DNA from 3 places in the Streptomyces sp. NPDC000075 genome. Region 2 is predicted to be linked to each of the others. Evidence: riboswitches for the same ligand, from Rfam matches in the RefSeq annotation. Region 2 holds a riboswitch; each other region holds the start of a gene.
The links. Region 2 has a riboswitch for cyclic di-AMP ahead of ABT403_RS09465 (M23 family metallopeptidase). Riboswitches for the same ligand answer to the same signal wherever they lie in the genome.

Region 1 (7,372 bases), on a different contig from region 2:
CCGCTGGGACGAGAAGCAGATCCTGCTCGGTGACCAGCAGACGCCGTGGATCACCCAGAAGACGATGCCCGAGCAGGCGGCCCCCGCCGGAGCCTGACGCCGGCGGGCGGAGGTAGGTTCGGAGGGTGACCGACCACACCGCCGAACCCGCCCCCGTGCCCGCCGCCGACTCCGCCGCCGGGTCCGCCGACCCGGGGCGGATCGTCCTGCTGACCGCCAGCCACCGGGTCGCCCCCGGGCTGCTGTCCTGGCCGGCCTGGCAGGCCCTGCACGCCGCCGACCGGGTGCTGTGCGCGGACCCCGGCCACCCGCAGCTCCCGTACCTGCGCGAGGCCGGGGTGGACGTGGCGCTGGAGGCCCCCGACGCGCACGCTCTCGTCGACGCCTGCGCCGGGGGCCGGACCATCGTGGTGATCCCGGGCGGCGAGGGTGACCAGCGGCTGACCGACGGGCTGGCCCGGCTGGCCGGGTCGGGCCGGGTGGCCATGCCGGACCTGGAGCTGCTGCCGGGTTCGTACGACCTTCCGGGCGCGCGGCTGCTGGACCTGGTGCAGGTGATGGACCGGGTGCGCCGCGAATGCCCGTGGACTTCGCGGCAGACCCACGAGGGGCTGGTGAAGTACGCCATCGAGGAGGCGTACGAGCTGGTCGAGGCGATCGAGGACGGTGACCGGGACGCCCTGCGCGAGGAGCTCGGCGACGTGCTGCTCCAGGTGGTCTTCCACGCGCGGATCGCCGAGGAGGGCCTGGAGGGGGAAGAAGGGGAGGACGCGGAGGCCTTCTCCGTCGACGACGTCGCCGGCGACCTGGTCGACAAGCTGATCCGCCGCCACCCGCACGTCTTCGGGGACGCGACGGCGGACTCGCCGGAGGACGTCAGCGCGCACTGGCAGGCCACCAAGGCGGTGGAGAAGCGGCGGGAGTCGGTGACCGACGGGATCCCGCTGGGCCAGCCGGGGCTCGCGCTCGCGGCGAAGCTGGCCGGCCGCGCCCGCGCGGGCGGGGTGGCGGTGGAGCTTCCCCGGGGCGAGGGCATCGGGTACGAGCTGCTGGAGCTGGCGGCGCGCGCCGAGGCGGCGGGCACGGACCCCGAGACGGCGCTGCGCGCGGCGGCCCGCGTCTACCGGGACGCGATCCGGGCGGCGGAGGGCGTGGGCGAGTAGCCCCGTCGGTTCCGGGGGCCCGCCTCGTGCGCGGCTAATGCTTTCCGCTCCCGCGAAAGCGTTAGCCGCGCGGCGGGCTGGCGGCCTTCTGTGCGGCTAATGCCTCCCGGCAGGGCAGTGGCATTAGCCGCGCGGGGCGCGGTCCGACGGGTTGTGCCAGTGCGGGGCCGGGCGGTGCAGGAACCACTCGCCGAAGCCCAGCGGCCGCCCGCCCCGGGCGGCTCCCGAGACGGGGACGGTGTCGTGGAAGAGCCGGTCGGGGCGGGCCCCCAGCTCCTCCAGCAGGAGGGCGGTCTCCTCCATGAACACCGCCGGCCCGCTCAGGTAGACGTCCTGCTCGGGCCACAGGGCCCGGTTGCCGAGGGCGGTCGCCAGCCGGGCCGTGGCCTCGTTGCGGTGCCGTCCGGGGGCGGGGGTGATGTAGGTGACGCCGATCCGGCCGAAGGCGGCGGCGTACGCGTCGATCCACGGCCGGTCGTAGAGGTGCGCGGCGTCCCGGGCGGCCAGGAAGAGCCGTACGTCCCGGTCGGGAGGGTGGTCCGCGAGCTCCTCCAGCATGGCCCGCACGGGCGCCCACCCCGTGCCGGCGGCTATGAAGGTCAGGGGCCGGTCCGCGTGGCGCAGGGTCAGCCGCCCGGCGGGGGCGCTGAGCCGCAGGGTCTCGCCGAGCTGGATCTCGCGGACCAGGGCGGTGCTGAGCAGGCCGCCCTCGATCCGGCTGACGTGCAGGTCGACCGTGTGGTCGGGGCGGGGGGCGTTGGCGAGGGAGTAGGTGCGCCAGACGGCCGGGACGCGGGGGCTGTTCACGCTGACGTACTGGCCGGGCCGGTACGGGAGCGGGGCGCGGGGGGACAGCGTCAGCACGCCGATGTCCTCCCCGTACTGGAGGTGGCGTACGACCTCGGCGTCCCACCAGGGCGGGTCCTCGCTCGCGGCGGCGCCGGCCGTCATGGCGTCGGCCATCACCTGGTAGGCCTCGCTCCACGCCTTTTCCACCTCGGGGGTCCAGGCGGCACCGGAGGTGGTGGCGAGGGCGGCGAGCAGGCTGGAGCCGACGGCGGCGTAGTGCTCGGGGCCGACGAGGAACTTGCGGTGGTCGCGGCCGAGGTCGCGGAGATAGGGGAGGAGCGTGTCGTTCTCCAGATGGGAGACGACGTGGGTGAGCGCGGCGAAGAGCCGGTCGCGCTGGCGCTCCAGCTCCCCGGCGGAGTCCGGGAACAGCCGGCGGATCCCGGGGTTGTGCCAGAAGAGGTGGGAGTAGAAGAACTTGACCGCGTGCTCGGCCCGTCTCTCCACCACCGCGAAACTGCTCTTCAAGATCCTCACGTCCACAGGACCGAAGTAGGAATGCCGGACAAGCCGCCGTCAAGTGATGGCCGATCTGCGGACAGCCGCGACGAACCGCATATAAAGGATGGCCGGTAGCGAGCCGGGATACCGTCGACGGGTGCACGAGCAGACCCCCGCCACCCCGCCCGCCCCTTCCGTCCCCGAGGCGCCGACCCTCTTCGACTGGGAGTTCGCCACCGACCCCTACCCGGCCTACGCCTGGATGCGCGAGCACTCCCCGGTGCACCGCGCCACGCTGCCCAGCGGGGTCGAGGCCTGGCTGGTGACCCGGTACGCGGACGCCCGCCAGGCCCTCGCCGACCAGCGGCTGAGCAAGAACCCGGCGCACCACGCGGAGCCGGCGCACGCCAAGGGCAAGACCGGGATCCCCGGGGAGCGCAAGGCGGAGCTGATGACCCACCTGCTCAACATCGACCCGCCGGACCACACCCGGCTGCGCCGGCTGGTGTCGAAGGCCTTCACCCCGCGCCGCGTCGCGGAGTTCACCCCGCGCGTGCAGGAGCTGACCGACCACCTCATCGACGCCATCGTGGAAAAGGCGGGGGCCGCAGGGACGGGGGAGGCGGACCTCATCCACGAGTTCGCGTTCCCGCTCCCCATCTACGCCATTTGCGAGATGCTCGGCGTACCGCGCGAGGACCAGGACGACTTCCGCGACTGGGCCGGGATGATGATCCGCCACGGCGGCGGACCGCGCGGCGGGGTCGCCCGGTCGGTGAAGCGGATGCGCACCTATCTCGGGGAACTGATCCACCGCAAGCGGGATGATCTGGGCAACGACCTCATCTCCGACCTGATCCGGGCGAGTGACCACGGAGACCACCTGACGGAGGCCGAGGCCACCGCGATGGCCTTCATCCTCCTCTTCGCCGGCTTCGAGACGACCGTGAACCTCATCGGCAACGGCGTCCACTCCCTCTTCATGAACCCCGGCCAGCGCGCCCGCCTCCAGGACTCCCTCGCGGCGGGCGAGACCGCCCTGCTGGAGACCGGGATCGAGGAGCTGCTGCGCTACGACGGCCCGGTGGAGCTGGCCACCTGGCGGTTCGCCACCCGCCCGCTGACCCTCGGCGGGCAGGACATCGCCGTCGGCGACCCCGTGCTGGTGGTCCTCGCGGCGGCCGACCGCGACCCCGCGCGCTTCGACGATCCGGACACCCTCGACCTCTCCCGGAGTGACAATCAGCACCTCGGATACGGCCACGGGATCCACTACTGCCTCGGCGCCCCGCTCGCCCGTCTGGAGGGCCAGACGGCGCTCGCGACTTTGCTGAAGCGTCTGCCGGATCTGGAACTTGCCGTTCCCCCTACGGACCTGCGCTGGCGCGGCGGACTCATCATGCGGGGGCTGCGCACCCTCCCCGTCCGCTTCACAGTCCCGAACGCCTGAGGCGGCGCGCGAACCCCGGTGGGGCTGCGGAACTGACCGGAATTCAGTCCTCGGCCGAACTTGTGACATCCGTTCGAAGGGAGCTAGGTTCTGCCGTTACCCCGCCGTTATACGAAAGGTGCAGCCTCATGCTTCCCGGGAACGGCCGCCACAGACGACCCCGTCAGGTCCCCGCCATCGTCGTCACCGCCGGTGTCACCGGCTCAGCGCTGGCCCTGCCGTTGCTCGCCGCCACCGGCGCGAGCGCGGCCGACACCGCGACGTGGGACAAGGTCGCCGACTGCGAGAGCGGCGGCACGTGGAGCGCCAACTCCGGCAGCGGGGCCTACGGCGGACTCCAGTTCACCCTGGAGCAGTGGAAGAACGCGGGCGGACTCGAGTTCGCGGAGCGCCCCGACCTGGCGAGCCGCTCCCAGCAGATAGCCGTCGCCGAGCGGGTGCTGGACTCCCAGGGGCCCCAGGCGTGGTCGCTGTGCTCCACCTCGGCGGGGCTGACCAAGGGCGGGCCCAAGGCCGACGTGGACACCGGCACCTCCAAGACCCCCGGGCCGGTCGGCGCCGCCCCGGTCCGCCCGGACTTCACGGTGCCCGCCACCGGCAAGGGCGGCTCCTCCACGGACTTCGGGGCGCCCACCCCGGCGCCCGGCGCCCCGTCCCCGAGCGTGCTGCCGGACTACCCGCTGGGCGCCGTCAGCGGACTGCCCGTCATGCCGGAGCCGGACTACGGCGTGACGCCCACCCCGACGACCGGCCCCACCGTCCCGCCCACCACTCCCGCGAACCCGGGCAACCCGGGCGACCCGGGCAACGGGAACGGTCTGGGCAACCAGAACGGCCAGGGAAATCCGGGCAACCCGGGCAACTCCAACAACCAGGGCAACCCGGCCAATCCGTCCACCCCCGGCACCCCGACCGCCCCGGTCGACCCGACGGCCCCGGCCACCCCGGGCGCCACGCCCTCCCCTTCGGCCACTCCCACCACAGGAGCCACCGACGGCAGCGGCAAGCACCGCGGCCCGGCCGCCCTGGAGGTGCCGGCGGCCCCTGGCGCGGCGTCAGCCGCCGCCGCGCAGCCCACGTACACGGTGAAGCCGGGCGACAACCTGGCGGCCATCGCGGACGCCAACGGCCTCAAGGGCGGATGGAGCGCCCTCTACAAGGCCAACGAGCAGGTCATCGGCACGGACGCGGATCTCATCAAGCCCGGTCAGAACCTGGATCTAACCAAGAAATAGGGGTAGTTCGGGCAGCCGTTACGGGCTGAATGTCCGTTATCGGCAAGTGAGACATGCATCTCTTCCGGACAACTGGCGTGTCTCATTCCGGAACTTCCGCAAACCCCGCTCCGACCTGCGCAAACGTGCTCCCGAGGAACGCAAGTAGGCCGGTTTCTCCCCAAAATCACACGTTGAACATCGGGGAGAGACCTGTCTACCTTCTGAGTCGCTCGCCACCGCGGGCTCCTTCGACCGCATCGCCGAATCCTGCCGGCGGCCGGAGGGAACAGTCGTCGCGCAAGCGCCGTTGGCAGGAGCGGGGGAACCAAGGTAGTTGCCGGGAAAGGCCGTTGAGAGACGGCCCGCGTACCGGCTAGGGGTGAAGACGCGCAGCAGCGCGGCCGGGCAACTCATCCGCCCGAACCCGACAGCTCACCTCGAAGGCGTCGGTGAGGAGAACTCCATGCTGCTTTCCGGCAAGGGCAAGCACCGTCGCGGCTCCAAGGCCGTCCGCATCGTCACGCTCGCCGGTGTCGCCGGCGTGGCCGTCGCCGCCCCGCTGATGGCCGCCGGCTCCGCCAGCGCCGCCACCGTCTCGGAGTGGGACAAGGTCGCCGCGTGCGAGTCCGGCGGTAACTGGTCCATCAACACCGGCAACGGTTACTACGGCGGCCTCCAGTTCTCCGCCTCCACGTGGGCCGCGTACGGCGGCAAGGCGTACGCCGCGCAGGCCAACCAGGCCAGCAAGTCGCAGCAGATAGCCATCGCCGAGAAGGTCCTCAAGGGCCAGGGCAAGGGCGCCTGGCCGTCCTGCGGCGTCGGCCTGTCCAACTCCGCCTACAACGGCGGCGGCTCGACCACCACCCCGGCCAAGCCGAAGCCGGAGACCAAGCCGGCCCCGGCCAAGCCCGCCCCGGCGAAGCCCTCCACCCCGAAGGCCGACACCGAGACCAAGAGCACCGGCTCCGGCTCCGGCTGGACCCCCTCGAAGCCGGCCCCGTCGAAGCCGTCGACCCCGAAGGCCGAGACCCCGGCCACCGGCAACGGCTCGTACACGGTCAAGGAGGGTGACACCCTCGGCACCATCGCCGACGCCAACGGCGTCAAGGGCGGCTGGGAGAAGCTCTTCGACCTGAACAAGGACATCGTCAAGGACGCTGACCTGATCTTCCCGGGGCAGAAGCTGAAGCTCAGCTGAATTCCCGCGTAACACCCGAGCAGTACCCCGGTACGGCCCGCGGCATCGACGCCCGGCGCGCATCCCCCCGCGCGCCGGGCGTCGTCATGTCCGGGGCCGGGCCGCCTGTTTTCCGCGACCGGGCCCCGCATTTCCAGGGTCCTATGTCCCGGAAGACGGGTATTCGGCCCCTTTTTCGTCCCAGGACCCGGGCGGTCGGCCAGCCGACCGCCCGGAGCCGGTTAGGCTCTAGTCGGCGAGGCCGTCCCAGGCCCCACGCCACCGCACACCCAGCGTCACATCCCAGAAGGAGATGCTCGTGCCGTCCATCGACGTCGTCGTAGCCCGGGAAATCCTGGACTCCCGAGGCAACCCCACGGTCGAGGTCGAGGTGGGCCTCGACGACGGCAGCACCGGCCGTGCTGCCGTTCCGTCCGGCGCCTCCACCGGTGCCTTCGAGGCCATCGAGCTCCGTGACGGTGACCCCAACCGTTACATGGGCAAGGGCGTCGAGAAGGCCGTCCTCGCGGTCATCGAGCAGATCGGCCCGGAGCTCGTCGGTTACGACGCCACCGAGCAGCGCCTGATCGACCAGGCCATGTTCGACCTCGACGCCACCGACAACAAGGGCTCCCTCGGCGCCAACGCCATCCTCGGCGTCTCCCTCGCCGTCGCGCACGCCGCGTCGGAGGCCTCGGACCTCCCGCTCTTCCGCTACCTGGGCGGACCGAACGCGCACCTGCTGCCCGTTCCGATGATGAACATCCTCAACGGCGGGTCGCACGCCGACTCCAACGTGGACATCCAGGAGTTCATGATCGCCCCGATCGGCGCGGAGTCCTTCTCCGAGGCGCTGCGCTGGGGTGCCGAGGTCTACCACACCCTCAAGAAGGTCCTGCACACCAAGGGCCTGTCCACCGGCCTGGGCGACGAGGGCGGCTTCGCCCCGAACCTGGAGTCCAACCGCGCCGCGCTCGACCTCATCATCGAGGCCATCAAGCAGGCCGGCTACACCCCGGGCAAGGACATCGCGCTCGCGCTCGACGTCGCCGCGTCCGAGTTCTACAAGGACGGC
Region 2 (7,372 bases):
ACCCATCGCCCGCTCCGCGTGGAGCGCGGCCAGCGTGCGGGCCCGTTCCGCGTCCCCCCGCGCCACCGCGTCGACGACCGCCCCGTGCTCCGCCCAGGACTCCACGGGCCGCACCGGCGCCCCCACCTCGTACAGCCAGGCGACCTTGCGCCTGGTCTGCGTCAGCAGCGCGATCAGCCCCGGGCTGCCGGACGCCTGCGCCAGGGTCTCGTGGAACCAGCTGCCCAGCGACCGCAGGTCCTCCCCCTGCGCCCGCCTGGCCCGCTCCTGGCCCAGCCGCACCAGCCCCCGCAGCACCCTCAGGTGCGCCTCGGTCCGCCGCCGGGCCGCGCGCGAGGCGGCGAGGGGCTCCAGCAGCATCCGCAGCTCCAGCAGATCGGCCGCCTCCTGCTCGCTCGGCTCGGCCACGCAGGCCCCCGCGTGGCGCCGGGTGATGACGAACCCCTCCGACTCCAGCGTGCGCAGCGCCTCGCGCACCGGCACGCGCGAGACCCCGTACCGGCGGGCGAGCACCTCCTCGGTCAGCCGGCCGCCCGGCCCGAAAAAGCCCGAGACGATATCGTCGCGAATTGCTGTACACACCGCGTGCGCCGGAATACGCAAGGCCGGACCTCCGCTGGGTTTCGTTCCGATCGACCGTGCTGCCACTGCGACTCTATTGCAACACACGAGGATTTCCGAGAACGCCCGGAAATCCGGAACGGAAACGCGGAAGGCCCCGGCTCGGGGAGCCGGGGCCTTCGCGTGGAAAGGTCAGGTCGGGTGCCGGGTCAGATGCCGACGCCGTGCTGGCGCAGGTAGGCCAGGGGGTTGATGTCCGTGCCGTACGTGGCGCCGGTGCGGGCCTCGAAGTGCAGGTGCGGGCCGCTGGAGTTGCCGGTGGAGCCCGACAGGCCGATCTGCTGGCCGGCGGTGACGGTCTCGCCGACCGAGACGCTCAGCGACATCAGGTGGCCGTACTGGGTGTAGGTGCCGTCGTTGTGGCGGATCACGACGTTGTTGCCGTAGGCGCCGCCCCAGCCGGCCTCGACGATCGTGCCCGCGCCCACCGCGTGGACGGAGGTGCCCTCGTCCGCGTGGAAGTCGATGCCGGTGTGGCTGCCGGAGGACCACATGCCGCCGCCGGCGCCGTACTGGGTGCTGACGTAGGAGCCGTCGACCGGGGCGACGAAGGTGTTGGCGCGCTTGCGGGCCTCTTCCTTGGCGGCCTTCTCCGCGGCTTCCTTCTCGGCCTTCTCCTTGGCCTCGGCCATGCGCTTGGCCTCGAAGGCGCGGGTCTTCGCGTCGGCCTCGGCCTGCGCCTGGGCGGCGACGGACTCGGCGGCGGTCTGCTGGGTCGCGGCCTGGACCTCGATGTCGTCCTGGAGGCCGTCGGCGACGACGACGGCGTTCAGCGCGCCGGTGTCCTCGACGGAGGGGCCCCCGTGGGAGTCGGCGGCGAAGGCGGGGGCCGCCAGGGTGCCCACCACGCCGGTGGTGGCAAGGGCGGCTATGCCGGCGTAGCCGGCGGTCTTGCGGCTCAGACGGCTCGAACCACGGTGCTTACCGGAACCGGCTGCACGACTGCCAAACGCCATGGCGGGGGTGATCCTTTCCTTCCCTCTCGCCTACCGGGTTAGCTGACGGGTTCGGAGCAGGAAGGTCTCCTACGGCCCCCCTCTGACGAGGCGGTCCGATTCACCCCAGGGACTGATGTGGGTCCCCGGCTCCCCAGGCTCGCGCCTGACGGGGACTCGGCGATCGCTGTCCGGTGCCGCGGATGCGGCTGGCACAACTGACGGACAGCACGCCTGACGCTAGGCGGATCATCAGTCAATCGCCAAACAGACGAGCGGATTTGTTGCGTACGCCACACCGCATAACCGCAACCACATCACTAAACGGACAAAGGGGGCCCGGTGGACGCTCCACCGGGCCCCCTCCGCGTGGGGTGGGATCAGGCCGACTTCCGGTCAGTTGCCGGTAGACCGCCGGTCAGTTGGTGACGACCGTGACCTCGCCGATCCCGAGGGCCAGGACGGGCTCCTCGATCTGCGCCGCGTCGCCGACGAGGATCGTGACCAGCCGGTCCACCGGGAAGGCGCTCACGACCGCCGAAGTGGCCTCCGCCGTACCGGTTTCGGCCAGCCGCGCGTACAGCCGCGCCTGGTAGTCGTCCGGCAGCTCCTGCTCCACCTGGTCGGCCAGCGTCCCGGCGACCGAGGCGGCCGTCTCGAACTTCAGCGGGGCCACGCCCACCAGGTTCTGCACCGCCACGTCGCGCTCGGCGTCCGTGAGGCCCTCGGCGGCGAGGGTGCGCAGCACCTGCCACAGGTCCGCCAGGGCCGGACCGGTGTTGGGGGTGTCCACCGAGCCGCTGATGGCGAGCATCGAGGCGCCCTTGCCGTCGGCCGTGGAGCGCAGCACCTGGCCGAAGGCGCGCACGCCGTACGTGTAGCCCTTCTCCTCGCGCAGCACCTTGTCCAGACGGGAGGTCAGGGTGCCGCCCAGGCAGTAGGTGCCGAGGACCTGCGGGGCCCAGACGATGTCGTGCCGGTCCGGCCCGATCCGGCCGATCAGCAGCTGGGTCTGGACGGCCCCGGGCCGGTCCACGATGATCACGCGGCCGGTGTCGTCGGCCGTCACCGGCGGTACCGGCAGGGGCTCGGCGGTGTTGCCCGTCCAGGCGCCCAGGGTGTCGGCGAGGACAGCGTCCAGGTCGACGCCGGTCAGGTCGCCGACGATCACCGCGGTGGCGGTGGAGGGGCGTACGTGGGCCTCGAAGAAGGCGCGCACGGCGGCGGAGTCGATCCGCGCGACCGTCTCCTCCGTGCCCTGGCGGGGGCGGGACATGCGCAGCGTGGCCGGGAACAGCTCCTTGGAGAGCTCCTTGGCCGCGCGGCGCTGCGGGTTCGCCTGCTCGTGCGGGATCTCGTCGAGCCGGTTGCGCACCAGCCGGGCGACCTCGGCGTCGTCGAAGGCGGGGGCGCGCAGCGCCTCGGCCAGCAGCCCGAGCGCCTTGGGCAGGCGGGAGACCGGGACCTCCAGGGAGACGCGCAGGCCGGGGTGGTCGGCGTGGGCGTCGAGGGTGGCGCCGCAGCGCTCCAGCTCGGCGGCGAACTCCTCGGCGGAGTGCTTGTCGGTGCCCTCCGACAGGGCGCGGGCCATGATGGTGGCCACCCCGTCGAGACCCTCGGGCTCGGCGTCGAGCGGGGCCGCGAGGTTGACCTCGACGGCGACGACCTGCTGGCCGGGGCGGTGGCAGCGCAGCAGGGTCAGGCCGTTGCCGAGGGTGGAGCGCTCGGGGGCGGGGAAGGCCCACGGCGCGGCCTCGCCGGCCTCCGGGCGCGGGTGGAAGGTCATCGTGACGGCTGCGGTGTCGCTCACTGCTCCGCCCCCTCGTTCTCGTCGCTCTCGTCGTTCTCTTCGGAGCCGGGCAGCGGCTCGTAGACCAGGACCGCGCGGTTGTCGGGGCGCAGCCGGGCGGCGGCCACGGCCTGCACCTCCTCCGCGGTGACGGCCAGGACCCGCTGGACGGCGGTCAGGGCCAGCTGCGGGTCGCCGAACAGGACCGCAAAGCGGCACAGTTCGTCGGCGCGGCCGGCGACGGTGCCCAGCCGGTCCAGCCACTCGCGCTCCAGCTGCGCCTGGGCGCGCTCCATCTCGTCGGCCGTGGGGCCCTCGGCGGCGAACCGGGCGAGCTCCTCGTCGACGGCCGCCTCGATGGCGGGGACCTCGACGCCGCTGGAGGTCTTGACGTCCAGCCAGCCCAGGGAGGGGGCGCCGGCCAGCCGCAGCAGGCCGAAGCCGGCCGCGACGGCGCTCTGGTCGCGGCGGACCAGGCGGTTGTGCAGGCGGGAGGACTCGCCGCCGCCGAGGATCGTCAGCGCCACGTCGGCGGCGTCGCACTCGCGGGTGCCGTCGTGCGGCAGGCGGTAGGCGGCCATCAGCGCGCGGGCCGGGACCTCCTCGACGATCTCCTCGCGGAGCTGCCCGCCCATGGTCTCGGGGAGGGTGCCGTCGCGGGGCGGCTGCTTGCCGTCGTGCGCCGGGATGCTGCCGAAGTACTTCTCGACCCAGGCGAGGGTGCGCTCGGGGTCGATGTCGCCCACGACCGACAGGACGGCGTTGTTGGGCGCGTAGTACGTACGGAAGAAGTTCCGGGCGTCCTCGAGGGAGGCGGCGTCCAGATCGGCCATGGAGCCGATCGGGGTGTGGTGGTACGGGTGGCCCTCGGGGTAGGCCAGGGCGGTCAGCCGCTCGAAGGCCGTGCCGTACGGGACGTTGTCGTAGCGCTGGCGGCGCTCGTTCTTGACGACGTCGCGCTGGTTCTCCATGGACTCCTCGTCCAGGGCGGCGAGCAGCGAGCCCATGCGGTCCGCCTCCAGCCACAGGGCGAGCTCCAGCTGGTGGGCCGGCATCGTCTCGAAGTAGTTCGTGCGCTCGAAGCTGGTGGTGCCGTTCAGCGAACCGCCGGCGCCCTGGACGAGCTCGAAGTGCCCGTTGCCCGGTACGCTCGCCGAGCCCTGGAACATCAGGTGCTCGAAGAGGTGAGCCAGACCGGTCCGCCCCTTGACTTCGTGGCGCGAGCCGACGTCGTACCAGAGGCAGACGGCGGCGACCGGGGTGAGGTGGTCCTCGGACAGCACCACGCGCAGGCCGTTGGCCAGCCGGTGCTCGGTCGCTGTCAGGCCGCCGGAGCCGGCCTGAGCTGTGGCCGTGTGACCCATGGGCATGTGGTCCCTTCGATCGCGATGCAGAGATTTCCTATCGGCCTGCCACTGTATGCAAGCGCGCAGGTGCGCGGAGAAGTTCCCAGTCCCCGGGCTCCCCCGAGGACTCCGTCCAGGGGGTACCCCCAGGGTCGGGGTCGGCGTTGTCGGTGCCTCGGGCCACAATGGTCCGCGTCGACCCCGTCGCACACCCCAGCACGTACACCCCCCGAATCTTGGTTAGGAGCGCCGCAGCGATGGCCCGCCGCAGCACGAAGACCCCGCCGCCGGAGGATTTCGAGGAGAAGATCCTCGACATCGACGTCGTCGACGAAATGCAGGGCTCCTTCCTCGAGTACGCGTACTCGGTGATCTACTCCCGGGCCCTGCCGGACGCCCGGGACGGCATGAAGCCGGTACACCGGCGCATCGTCTACCAGATGAACGAGATGGGCCTGCGCCCCGACCGCGGGTACGTGAAGTGCGCCCGCGTCGTCGGCGAGGTGATGGGCAAGCTCCACCCGCACGGCGACCAGTCGATCTACGACGCCCTCGTGCGCATGGCCCAGCCGTTCTCGATGCGGCTGCCGCTGGTCGACGGCCACGGCAACTTCGGTTCGCTCGGCAACGACGACCCGCCGGCCGCGATGCGCTACACCGAGTGCAAGATGGCCGACGCGACGTCGCTGATGACGGAGTCGATCGACGAGGACACCGTCGACTTCGCCGCCAACTACGACGGCCAGGAACGCGAGCCCGTCACCCTGCCCGCCGCCTACCCGAACCTGCTGGTCAACGGCACGTCCGGGATCGCGGTCGGCATGGCCACCAACATGCCGCCGCACAACCTGGGCGAGGTCATCGCGGCCGCCCGCCACCTGATCCGCTACCCGGAGGCGGACCTGGAGGCGCTGATGCGCTTCGTGCCGGGTCCCGACCTGCCCACCGGCGGCCGCATCGTGGGCCTGTCCGGGATCAAGGACGCCTACGAGAACGGCCGGGGCACCTTCCGGATCCGCGCGACGGTGGCCGTGGAGGACGTGACGGCCCGCCGCAAGGGCCTGGTCGTCACCGAACTGCCCTTCACGGTCGGACCCGAGAAGGTCATCGCGAAGATCAAGGACCTGGTCGGCTCGAAGAAGCTCCAGGGCATCGCCGACGTCAAGGACCTCACCGACCGGGCGCACGGCCTGCGCCTGGTCATCGAGATCAAGAACGGCTTCCACCCGGAGGCCGTGCTGGAGCAGCTGTACAAGCTGACGCCGATGGAGGAGTCGTTCGGCATCAACAACGTCGCGCTGGTCGACGGACAGCCGCTGACGCTGGGCCTCAAGGAGCTGCTGGAGGTCTACCTGGACCACCGCTTCGAGGTCGTGCGCCGGCGCAGCGAGTTCCGCCGGGGCAAGCGGCGCGACCGGCTGCACCTGGTCGAGGGCCTGCTCGTGGCCCTGCTCGACATCGACGAGGTCATCCGCATCATCCGTGACAGCGACAACTCCGCCCAGGCCAAGGAGCGCCTGATGGAGCACTTCTCGCTGAGCGAGGTCCAGACCCAGTACATCCTGGACACGCCGCTGCGCCGGCTCACCCGCTTCGACCGGATCGAGCTGGAGTCCGAGCGCGACCGGCTGACCGCGGAGATCGAGGAGCTGACCCGGATCCTGGATTCGGACGCGGAGCTGCGCAAGCTGGTCTCCTCGGAACTGGCCGCGGTCGCCAAGAAGTTCGGCACTCCGCGCCGTACGGTGCTGCTGGAGTCGGCGGGGACGGCCGTGGCCGCCGTCCCGCTGGAGGTCGCGGACGACCCCTGCCGCGTGCTGCTGTCGTCCACGGGCCTGCTGGCCCGCACGGCGAACGCCGAGCCGGTGGTGGTGGACGAGGGCGCCGCCCGCGCCCGGCACGACCTGGTGGTCTCGCAGGTGGCGGCGACCGCCCGGGCCGACGTGGGCGTGGTGACCTCGTACGGGCGTCTGCTGCGGCTGTCGGTGATCGACCTGCCGCAGCTGCCGGACACCCACGCCGCGCCGAGCCTGGCGGGCGGGGCCCCGGTCTCGGAGTTCCTCTCCGGGCTGGAGGCCGACGAGGCGGTGATCTGCCTGACCTCGCTCGACGAGTCCTCGCAGGGCCTGGCGCTGGGCACCGAGCAGGGCGTGGTCAAGCGGGTCGTGCCGGACTACCCGGCGAACAAGGACGAGCTGGAGGTCATCACCCTCAAGGAGGGTGACCGGATCGTCGGCGCGGTCGAGCTGCGCACGGGTGAGGAGGACCTGGTCTTCATCACCGACGACGCCCAGCTGCTGCGCTACCCGGCGGGGCAGGTGCGCCCCCAGGGCCGCCCGGCGGGCGGTATGGCGGGCATCAAGCTCGCCGGGAACGCCAAGGTGATCCACTTCTCGGCGGTGGACCCGGCCCGGGACGCCCTGGTGTTCACGGTGGCGGGCGCGCAGGGGACGCTCGACGGCGCCCCGGCCTCGGGCAAGCTGACCCCGTTCGACCAGTACCCGCGCAAGGGCCGGGCCACCGGCGGTGTCCGCTGCCAGCGGTTCCTGAAGGGCGAGGAGCTGCTGGTGCTGGCCTGGGCGGGCAACGCCCCGGCCCGCGCGGCCACCGCGAACGGCACCCCGGCGGCCCTCCCGGCCCCGGACCCGCGCCGCGACGGCTCGGGCACCGCCCTGCCGGCC
Region 3 (7,372 bases), on a different contig from region 2:
GAACGCCAGGAGAACGACGGCTGCTGGGGCGGGATCCAGCCCCCCGCCGTGTACTCCGTCATCGCCCTGCACCTGCTCGGCTACGACCTCGGGCACCCGGTGATGCGGGCCGGACTGGAATCCCTCGACCGCTTCGCCGTCTGGCGCGAGGACGGCGCCCGCATGGTCGAGGCCTGTCAGTCCCCGGTCTGGGACACCTGCCTCGCCGCCATCGCCCTCGCCGACGCGGGCGTCCGCCCCGACCACCCGGCCCTGGTCAAGGCCGCCGACTGGATGCTCGGCGAGGAGATCCGGCGCACCGGGGACTGGGCCGTGCGCCGCCCCGGACTCGCCCCCGGCGGCTGGGCGTTCGAGTTCCACAACGACACCTACCCCGACATCGACGACACCGCCGAGGTCGTCCTCGCCCTGCGCCGCATCCGCCACCCCGAGCCGGGGAAGGTCGAGGCCGCCATCGCCCGCGGCACCTCCTGGACCCTCGGCATGCAGTCGAAGGACGGCGGCTGGGCCGCCTTCGACGCCGACAACACCAGCCCCTTGCCCAACCGGCTGCCCTTCTGCGACTTCGGGGAGGTCATCGACCCGCCCTCGGCCGACGTCACCGCCCACGTGGTCGAGATGCTCGCCGTCGAGGGCAGGGCCGCCGACCCGCGCACCCGGCGCGGCATCGCCTGGCTGCTCGCCGAACAGGAGGCGGACGGCAGCTGGTTCGGCCGCTGGGGCACCAACTACGTGTACGGGACGGGCTCGGTGGTGCCCGCCCTCACCGCCGCCGGGATCGCCCCCGGCCACCCCGCCGTCCGGCGGGCCGTCGGCTGGCTGGAGTCCGTACAGAACGAGGACGGCGGCTGGGGCGAGGACCAGCGCTCCTACCGCGACCGGGCCTGGGCCGGGAAGGGAGCCTCCACCCCCTCCCAGACCGCGTGGGCCCTGATGGCCCTGCTCGCGGCGGGGGAGCGGGAGGGGGAGGCCGTCCGGCGCGGGCTCGCCCACCTGGTGGAGACCCAGCGCGCCGACGGGACCTGGGACGAGCCCTACTTCACCGGGACCGGCTTCCCCTGGGACTTCTCCATCAACTACCACCTCTACCGGCAGGTGTTCCCGCTCACCGCCCTGGGCCGCTACCTGTACGGGGACCCCTTCGGCCCCGCCGCCCGGGGGACCGTCGAGGCCGCGGCCGCCGTCCCGGCCGAGGGGGCCTGATGTCCGCCCGGGCGGACCCGTCCGCCGTGCCGCTGCTGATCGCCTGCGCCCTGCGCATCGAACGGGCGGCCCTCGGCGGGGGCCGCGCCCCGGGCGGCAGCGCCGTGCTGCGCACCGGCATGGGCCCGCGCGCCGCCGACCGGGCCGTGGCCCGGGCCCTGGAGCGGCCCGGGATGGAGCGGGCCGCCGTCCTCGCCACCGGATTCTGCGCCGGCCTGGTTCCCGGGATGAACCCCGGAGACCTGGTCGTCGCCGAGGAGACCCGCGACCCGCGGGGCGCGGTCGCCTGCACCGCCACCGCCCTGCTCGCCGAGGCACTGTCCCGCGCCGTCCCCGGCCGGACCGTGCACACCGGCGCACTGACCGGATCCGACCACGTCGTCCGCGGCCAGGAGCGCGACCGGCTGCGCGCCGGCGGCGCCATCGCGGTCGACATGGAGTCCGCGGCCACCCTGTGGACCGCCTCCGGGGCGGGCCGCCCCGTTGCGGCCGTCCGGGTGATCGTGGACGCTCCGGAGCACGAGCTCGTCCGCATCGGCACGGTGCGCGGTGGAATATCTGCCTTCCGTGTACTGCGTGCCGTACTGCCCGCGTTCTACGACTGGCACCGTTCGTTGCCGCTTTCCAGGAGGTGAATCCAGATGGCCATGCCGTTGCGACAGTCCATCAGGGTCGGGACGTATCTTCTCGAACAGAAGCTCCGCAAGCGCGAGAAGTTCCCGCTGATCGTCGAGCTGGAACCGCTCTACGCGTGCAACCTGGCCTGCGAGGGGTGCGGGAAGATCCAGCACCCGGCGGGGGTGCTCAAGCAGCGCATGCCCGTCGCCCAGGCGGTCGGCGCGGTCCTGGAGTCCGGCGCGCCGATGGTGTCCATCGCGGGCGGCGAGCCCCTGATGCACCCCCAGATCCACGAGATCGTGCGCCAGCTGGTGGCCCGCCGGAAGTACGTCTTCCTCTGCACCAACGCCCTGCTGCTCCGCAAGAAGATCGAGAAGTTCACCCCGTCCCCCTACTTCGCCTTCGCCGTGCACATCGACGGACTGCGCGAACGCCACGACGAGTCCGTGGCCAAGGAAGGGGTCTTCGACGAGGCCGTGGCCGCCATCAAGGAGGCCAAGCGGCGCGGATTCCGGGTGACCACCAACTCCACGTTCTTCAACACCGACACCCCCCAGACCGTCATCGAGGTGCTGAACTACCTCAATGACGACCTCCAGGTCGACGAGATGATGATCTCGCCCGCCTACGCCTACGAAAAGGCCCCCGACCAGGAGCACTTCCTCGGCGTCGAACAGACCCGGGAACTGTTCAAGAAGGCCTTCGCGGGCGGCAACCGCCGCCGCTGGCGGCTCAACCACTCCCCGCTCTTCCTGGACTTCCTGGAAGGGAAAGCGGATTTCCCCTGCACCGCCTGGGCCATTCCGAATTACTCCCTCTTCGGCTGGCAGCGCCCCTGCTATCTGATGAGCGACGGATACGTCCCCACCTACCGGGAACTGGTGAACGACACCGACTGGAGCAAGTACGGCCGCGGAAAGGACCCGCGCTGCGCGAACTGCATGGCGCACTGCGGGTACGAGCCCACCGCCGTCCTCGCCACCATGGGCTCCCTCAAGGAGTCCCTGCGCGCCGCCCGCGAGACGGTCGCCGGGAACCGGGACGCGTCGTCATGACGGAGCCGCGGGCGGCGGCCGGCCGGGGCGGCGGGTTCGACCTCGCCGCCCTGCTGGCCGAGCGCGGCGGCGAACGCTACGAGCTGCACGCCCGCCACCTCAACCACCAGCTGCCCCGCATGCTGCGCACCATCGGCTTCGACAAGGTCTACGTACGCGCCGAGGGCGCCCACTTCTGGGACGCCGAGGGCAACGACTACCTCGACATGCTCGCCGGCTTCGGGGTGATGGGCCTGGGCCGCCACCACCCCGTGGTCCGCCGGGCCCTGCACGACGTCCTGGACGCGGACCTCGCCGACCTGACCCGCTTCGACTGCCAGCCGCTGCCCGGCCTGCTGGCCGAGAAGCTGCTCTCCCACAGCCCCCACCTGGACCGCGTCTTCTTCGGCAACAGCGGCACCGAGGCGGTCGAGACCGCCCTGAAGTTCGCCCGCTACGCCACCGGCCGGCCCAGGATCCTCTACTGCGACCACGCCTTCCACGGGCTCACCACCGGCTCCCTGTCGGTCAACGGGGAGGGCGGCTTCCGCGACGGCTTCGCCCCGCTGCTGCCCGACACGAAGATCGCGCTCGGGGACCTGGCGGCCCTGGAGCGCGAGCTGCGCCGGGGCGACGTGGCCGCCTTCGTCGTCGAGCCGATCCAGGGCAAGGGGGTGCACGCGGCCCCGCCCGGGTTCCTGCGCGCCGCCCAGGAGCTCCTGCACCGGCACAAGGCGCTCCTGATCGCCGACGAGGTGCAGACCGGACTGGGCCGTACCGGGGACTTCTACGCGTACCAGAACGAACCGGGCGTGGAGCCGGACCTGGTCTGCGTGGCCAAGGCCCTCTCCGGCGGCTACGTGCCCGTCGGGGCGACCCTGGGCAAGGACTGGATCTTCCAGAAGGTGTACTCGTCCATGGACCGGGTGCTGGTGCACTCCGCGAGCTTCGGCTCCAACGCGCAGGCGATGGCCGCCGGGCTGGCGGTCCTCCACGTCATGGAGGACGAGGAGGTGGTGGCCAACGCCCGTGCCATGGGCGACCTGCTGCGCGGGCGGCTGGCCGCCCTGGTGGACGAGTACGAGATGCTGCACGAGGTGCGGGGCCGCGGGCTGATGATCGGCATCGAGTTCGGCCGGCCGTCCTCGCTGGGCCTGCGCGGCCGCTGGGCGATGCTCCAGGCGGCCCGCAAGGGGCTGTTCGCGCAGATGGTCGTGGTGCCGCTGCTCAACCGGCACCGGATCCTCACCCAGGTCTCGGGGGACCACCTGGAGGTCATCAAGCTGATCCCGCCGCTGATCGTGGACGAGGCGGACGTGGACCGGTTCGTGGCCGCCTTCCGCGAGGTCATGGACGAGGCGCACGGCGGGGGCTCACTGATGTGGGACTTCGGCCGGACCCTGGTGAAGCAGGCGGTCGGCAACCGCTAGGCGGTGGGGTCGGCGTACGGGGCCCCGGTTCGCCGGGGCCCCGCGCCGGGCCGGTCAGTCCAGCAGCCGGTCCCGCAGCCGCTCGCGGGTCGCGGGGGTGAGCCCGAGGCCCTCCCGGAGGTAGCGCTCCACCCCGCCCCAGTGCGCGTCGATGGTCTCGTACGCGGCGGCCAGGTACGCGGGCCGGGCATCGAACAGCGGCGCCAGCAGCTCGGTCACCTCGGGGTCGCGGGTCTCGGGGGTGTCGTCGCGGCGCACCATCCGGTAGCGGTTGTGCGGGGCGTCCGACTCCATGTAGTCCGCCGTGATCGCGTCGCGGTCGACCCCGAGCGCGAGCAGGGTGACGGCGACCGCCAGCCCCGCCCGGTCCTTGCCGGCCGCGCAGTGCATCAGCGCCGGCACGCTGTCCTCGGCGAGCGCCTGCACCACGCGGCCGTGCTCGGCGGTGCGGGTGCGGACCATCTCCCGGTACGACTCCGCCATGCGGGCGGCGGCCCTGCCCCCGCCCAGGAGCGCGCGGAGCCGGTCGATGCCGCCCTCGCGGACCATCCGCCAGAACTCCCCGCCGTCGGCCGGGTCCGAGAGCGGGATGTTCACGTTGCGCACGCCTGGCAGTTCGACGTCCGGCCCCTCCAGGGCCCGGTCGGCGCGGTTGCGGAAGTCGAAGACGGTGTGCAGACCGAGGGAGGAGAGGAACTCTGCGTCGGTTTCGGTGGCATGCGCCAGATGTCCGCTTCGGAACAGTCGTCCCGGCCTGACCCTCCGTCCGTCCGTGGTCGGCAGTCCGCCCACGTCACGGAAATTGCGCACTCCGGTCATCTCGGGCGTGGGCTCGGGGTGTGCGGGCAGGTCCTGGGGTATCTGCTGGGTCACGTCTGCTCCTTCGCGCGTGCCGCTTGTCCGAATTGCTCTGGTTGGGACCAACTTGCCATAGGTGGACGAGAGATCGGGCCGAACTCCGTGAGCCAGATCATACGGTGACCGTGCGTGCCTGATCGCGAAAACCGAATTCCCTTGCCGGGGCGGCTGTTGCGGATCCGGAATGGACGCAGGGTGACCGTCATTCCGTTGATCCCTCATACCTGCTATTCCGTCAGGGAATTCACGGCTTGTTGCCCGTGGTCCCGCTGGATTACCTTCGCGAGCGATCCGGGTGGACCGCCTAATCCTGCCGCCGCCCGGGAACCTCACCCGACCAACCATGCGCGCGGCAGGAGCGGGGGAACCAGGTGAACCGCCGTTCCGGATCATTCCGGAACGGCTCGGGGTGAAGCCGTACCCGTACGGCCGGACATCTCCAGTCCGAACCCGACAGCTCACCTCGCAGGCGCCGGAGAGGAATTCGCCATGCCCGGAAAGGGTAAGCACCGCCGTCCGAAGTCCCGTTCCATATCCCGCGGCCTCGCCCTCGCCGGCACCGGCGGCGCGGCCCTCGCGCTGCCGCTGACGGCCGCCGCGGGCGCCCAGGCCGCGACCCCCGCCGCCGCGGCCCCGGCCGCCGCCCCGGCCCAGGCCCCGACGGCGGCGCGGACGGCCGCCCCCGCCGCCCCCTCCACCTACACGGTCGTCTCCGGTGACTGCCTCTCGACGATCGCCGCCGGGCACGGCCTCTCCGGCGGCTGGGAGCGGCTGTACGCCGACAACCGCGAGGCCGTCGGCGACGACCCGTCCCTCATCCACCCGGGGCTGCGCCTGACCCTCGGCGGCCGGGGCGCGGCCCCCGCCCCGAAGGCGGCTGAAGCGCCCGCCGAGGAGACCTCGACCGGCACTCCGGCGGCCGGTGAGGACGCCTCCGGCTCCGCCGCCTCCGAGGGCTCCGCCGCCGGGGCGGGCACGGCCGGCGCCTCCGGCGCCACGCCGCTGAAGGGCGCCGCCGCCCCGTCCCGCGGAATGAAGCAGTCCGCTCCGGCCGCCCAGTCCGCGCCCGCGAGCGCCGCCGGGTTCGTCGCCCCCGTCAGCGGCGGCGTCTCCACCGCGTACCGCACCCCCGGCGCCATGTGGTCCTCCGGCTACCACACCGGCGTCGACTTCATCGCGAGCACCGGCACCACCGTCCGGGCCGTCGGCGCGGGCACCGTGGTTTCCGCAGGCTGGGGCGGTGCGTACGGCAACCAGGTCGTCATCCGGCACGCCGACGGCAAGTACTCCCAGTACGGCCACCTGTCCCAGCTGAACGTCTCGACGGGCCAGACCGTCACCGCCGGCCAGACCATCGGGCTCTCCGGCGCCACCGGCAACGTCACCGGCCCGCACCTCCACTTCGAGATCCGCACGGGCCCCTCCTACGGCTCCGACATCGACCCGCTGGCCTACCTCCGCTCGAAGGGCGTCAGCGTCTGAGACCGTCCGGCGGCATGGCGCCGGCAATGCGTGGGGCCGGGACCCGAGGGGGGTCCCGGCCCCGCTTGTACTTATTCCTTATCCCCCGCGTGGTATAGATCACGGTCCGTCAACCCCTCATTACGTTGGCGTAGGTTGGCGACGGGGGTGAAGGATGGGTTCCCGTGGCAGCGACGAAGACGACACTCAAGACCATCGGCTCGTACGCGGCGATCGGGGACAGCTTCACCGAAGGCGTGGGGGACCCGGGACCCGGGGATTCCTATCTCGGCTGGGCGGACCGGTTCGCCGTGCTCCTGGCGGATCAGCGCGACGAGCACGACTTCCGGTACGCGAACCTCGCGGTACGGGGCAAGGTGCTCGACCAGATCGTGGAGGAGCAGGTTCCGCGGGCCAAGGAACTCGCCCCCGACCTCGTCTCCTTCTGTGCGGGCGGCAACGACATCATCCGGCCCGGCAGCGACCCCGACGACGTCGCCGAACGCTTCGAGGCGGCCGTGGCCGACCTCACGGCCTCCGTCGGCCTCGTGATGATCACCACCGGCTTCGACACCCGGGGCGTCCCGGTCCTCAAGCACCTGCGGGGCAAGATCGCGACGTACAACGTCCACGTGCGGGCCATCGCGGACCGCTACGGCTGCCCCGTGCTCGACCTCTGGTCGCTGAAGACCGTACAGGACCGCCGCGCCTGGGACGGCGACCGCCTCCACCTCTCGCCCGAGGGCCACACCCGCGTCGCGCTGCGCG

Region 1: it holds a riboswitch for cyclic di-AMP, as region 2 does, so the genes downstream of both, ABT403_RS34995 (transglycosylase family protein) here and ABT403_RS09465 (M23 family metallopeptidase) in region 2, are expected to answer to the same signal.
Region 3: it holds a riboswitch for cyclic di-AMP, as region 2 does, so the genes downstream of both, ABT403_RS20110 (LysM peptidoglycan-binding domain-containing M23 family metallopeptidase) here and ABT403_RS09465 (M23 family metallopeptidase) in region 2, are expected to answer to the same signal.

The regions. Positions count from the first base shown of each region.
Region 1 is NZ_JBEPFL010000046.1:5,209-12,580, reverse strand. It holds gene ABT403_RS35020 (SurA N-terminal domain-containing protein) at 1-97, shown strand, start outside; gene ABT403_RS35015 (nucleoside triphosphate pyrophosphohydrolase) at 156-1,163, shown strand; gene ABT403_RS35010 (globin domain-containing protein) at 1,287-2,489, opposite strand; gene ABT403_RS35005 (cytochrome P450 family protein) at 2,611-3,903, shown strand; gene ABT403_RS35000 (transglycosylase family protein) at 4,032-5,138, shown strand; cyclic di-AMP (ydaO/yuaA leader) riboswitch at 5,413-5,581, shown strand; gene ABT403_RS34995 (transglycosylase family protein) at 5,584-6,318, shown strand; gene eno (phosphopyruvate hydratase) at 6,611-7,372, shown strand, end outside.
Region 2 is NZ_JBEPFL010000006.1:24,764-32,135, reverse strand. It holds gene ABT403_RS09470 (GntR family transcriptional regulator) at 1-603, opposite strand, end outside; gene ABT403_RS09465 (M23 family metallopeptidase) at 771-1,577, opposite strand; cyclic di-AMP (ydaO/yuaA leader) riboswitch at 1,590-1,749, opposite strand; gene ABT403_RS09460 (M16 family metallopeptidase) at 1,975-3,342, opposite strand; gene ABT403_RS09455 (M16 family metallopeptidase) at 3,363-4,709, opposite strand; gene ABT403_RS09450 (DNA gyrase/topoisomerase IV subunit A) at 4,949-7,372, shown strand, end outside.
Region 3 is NZ_JBEPFL010000016.1:100,698-108,069, forward strand. It holds gene shc (squalene--hopene cyclase) at 1-1,203, shown strand, start outside; gene ABT403_RS20090 (phosphorylase family protein) at 1,203-1,838, shown strand; gene hpnH (adenosyl-hopene transferase HpnH) at 1,845-2,876, shown strand; gene ABT403_RS20100 (aspartate aminotransferase family protein) at 2,873-4,285, shown strand; gene ABT403_RS20105 (tyrosine-protein phosphatase) at 4,340-5,104, opposite strand; cyclic di-AMP (ydaO/yuaA leader) riboswitch at 5,468-5,628, shown strand; gene ABT403_RS20110 (LysM peptidoglycan-binding domain-containing M23 family metallopeptidase) at 5,633-6,625, shown strand; gene ABT403_RS20115 (SGNH/GDSL hydrolase family protein) at 6,790-7,372, shown strand, end outside.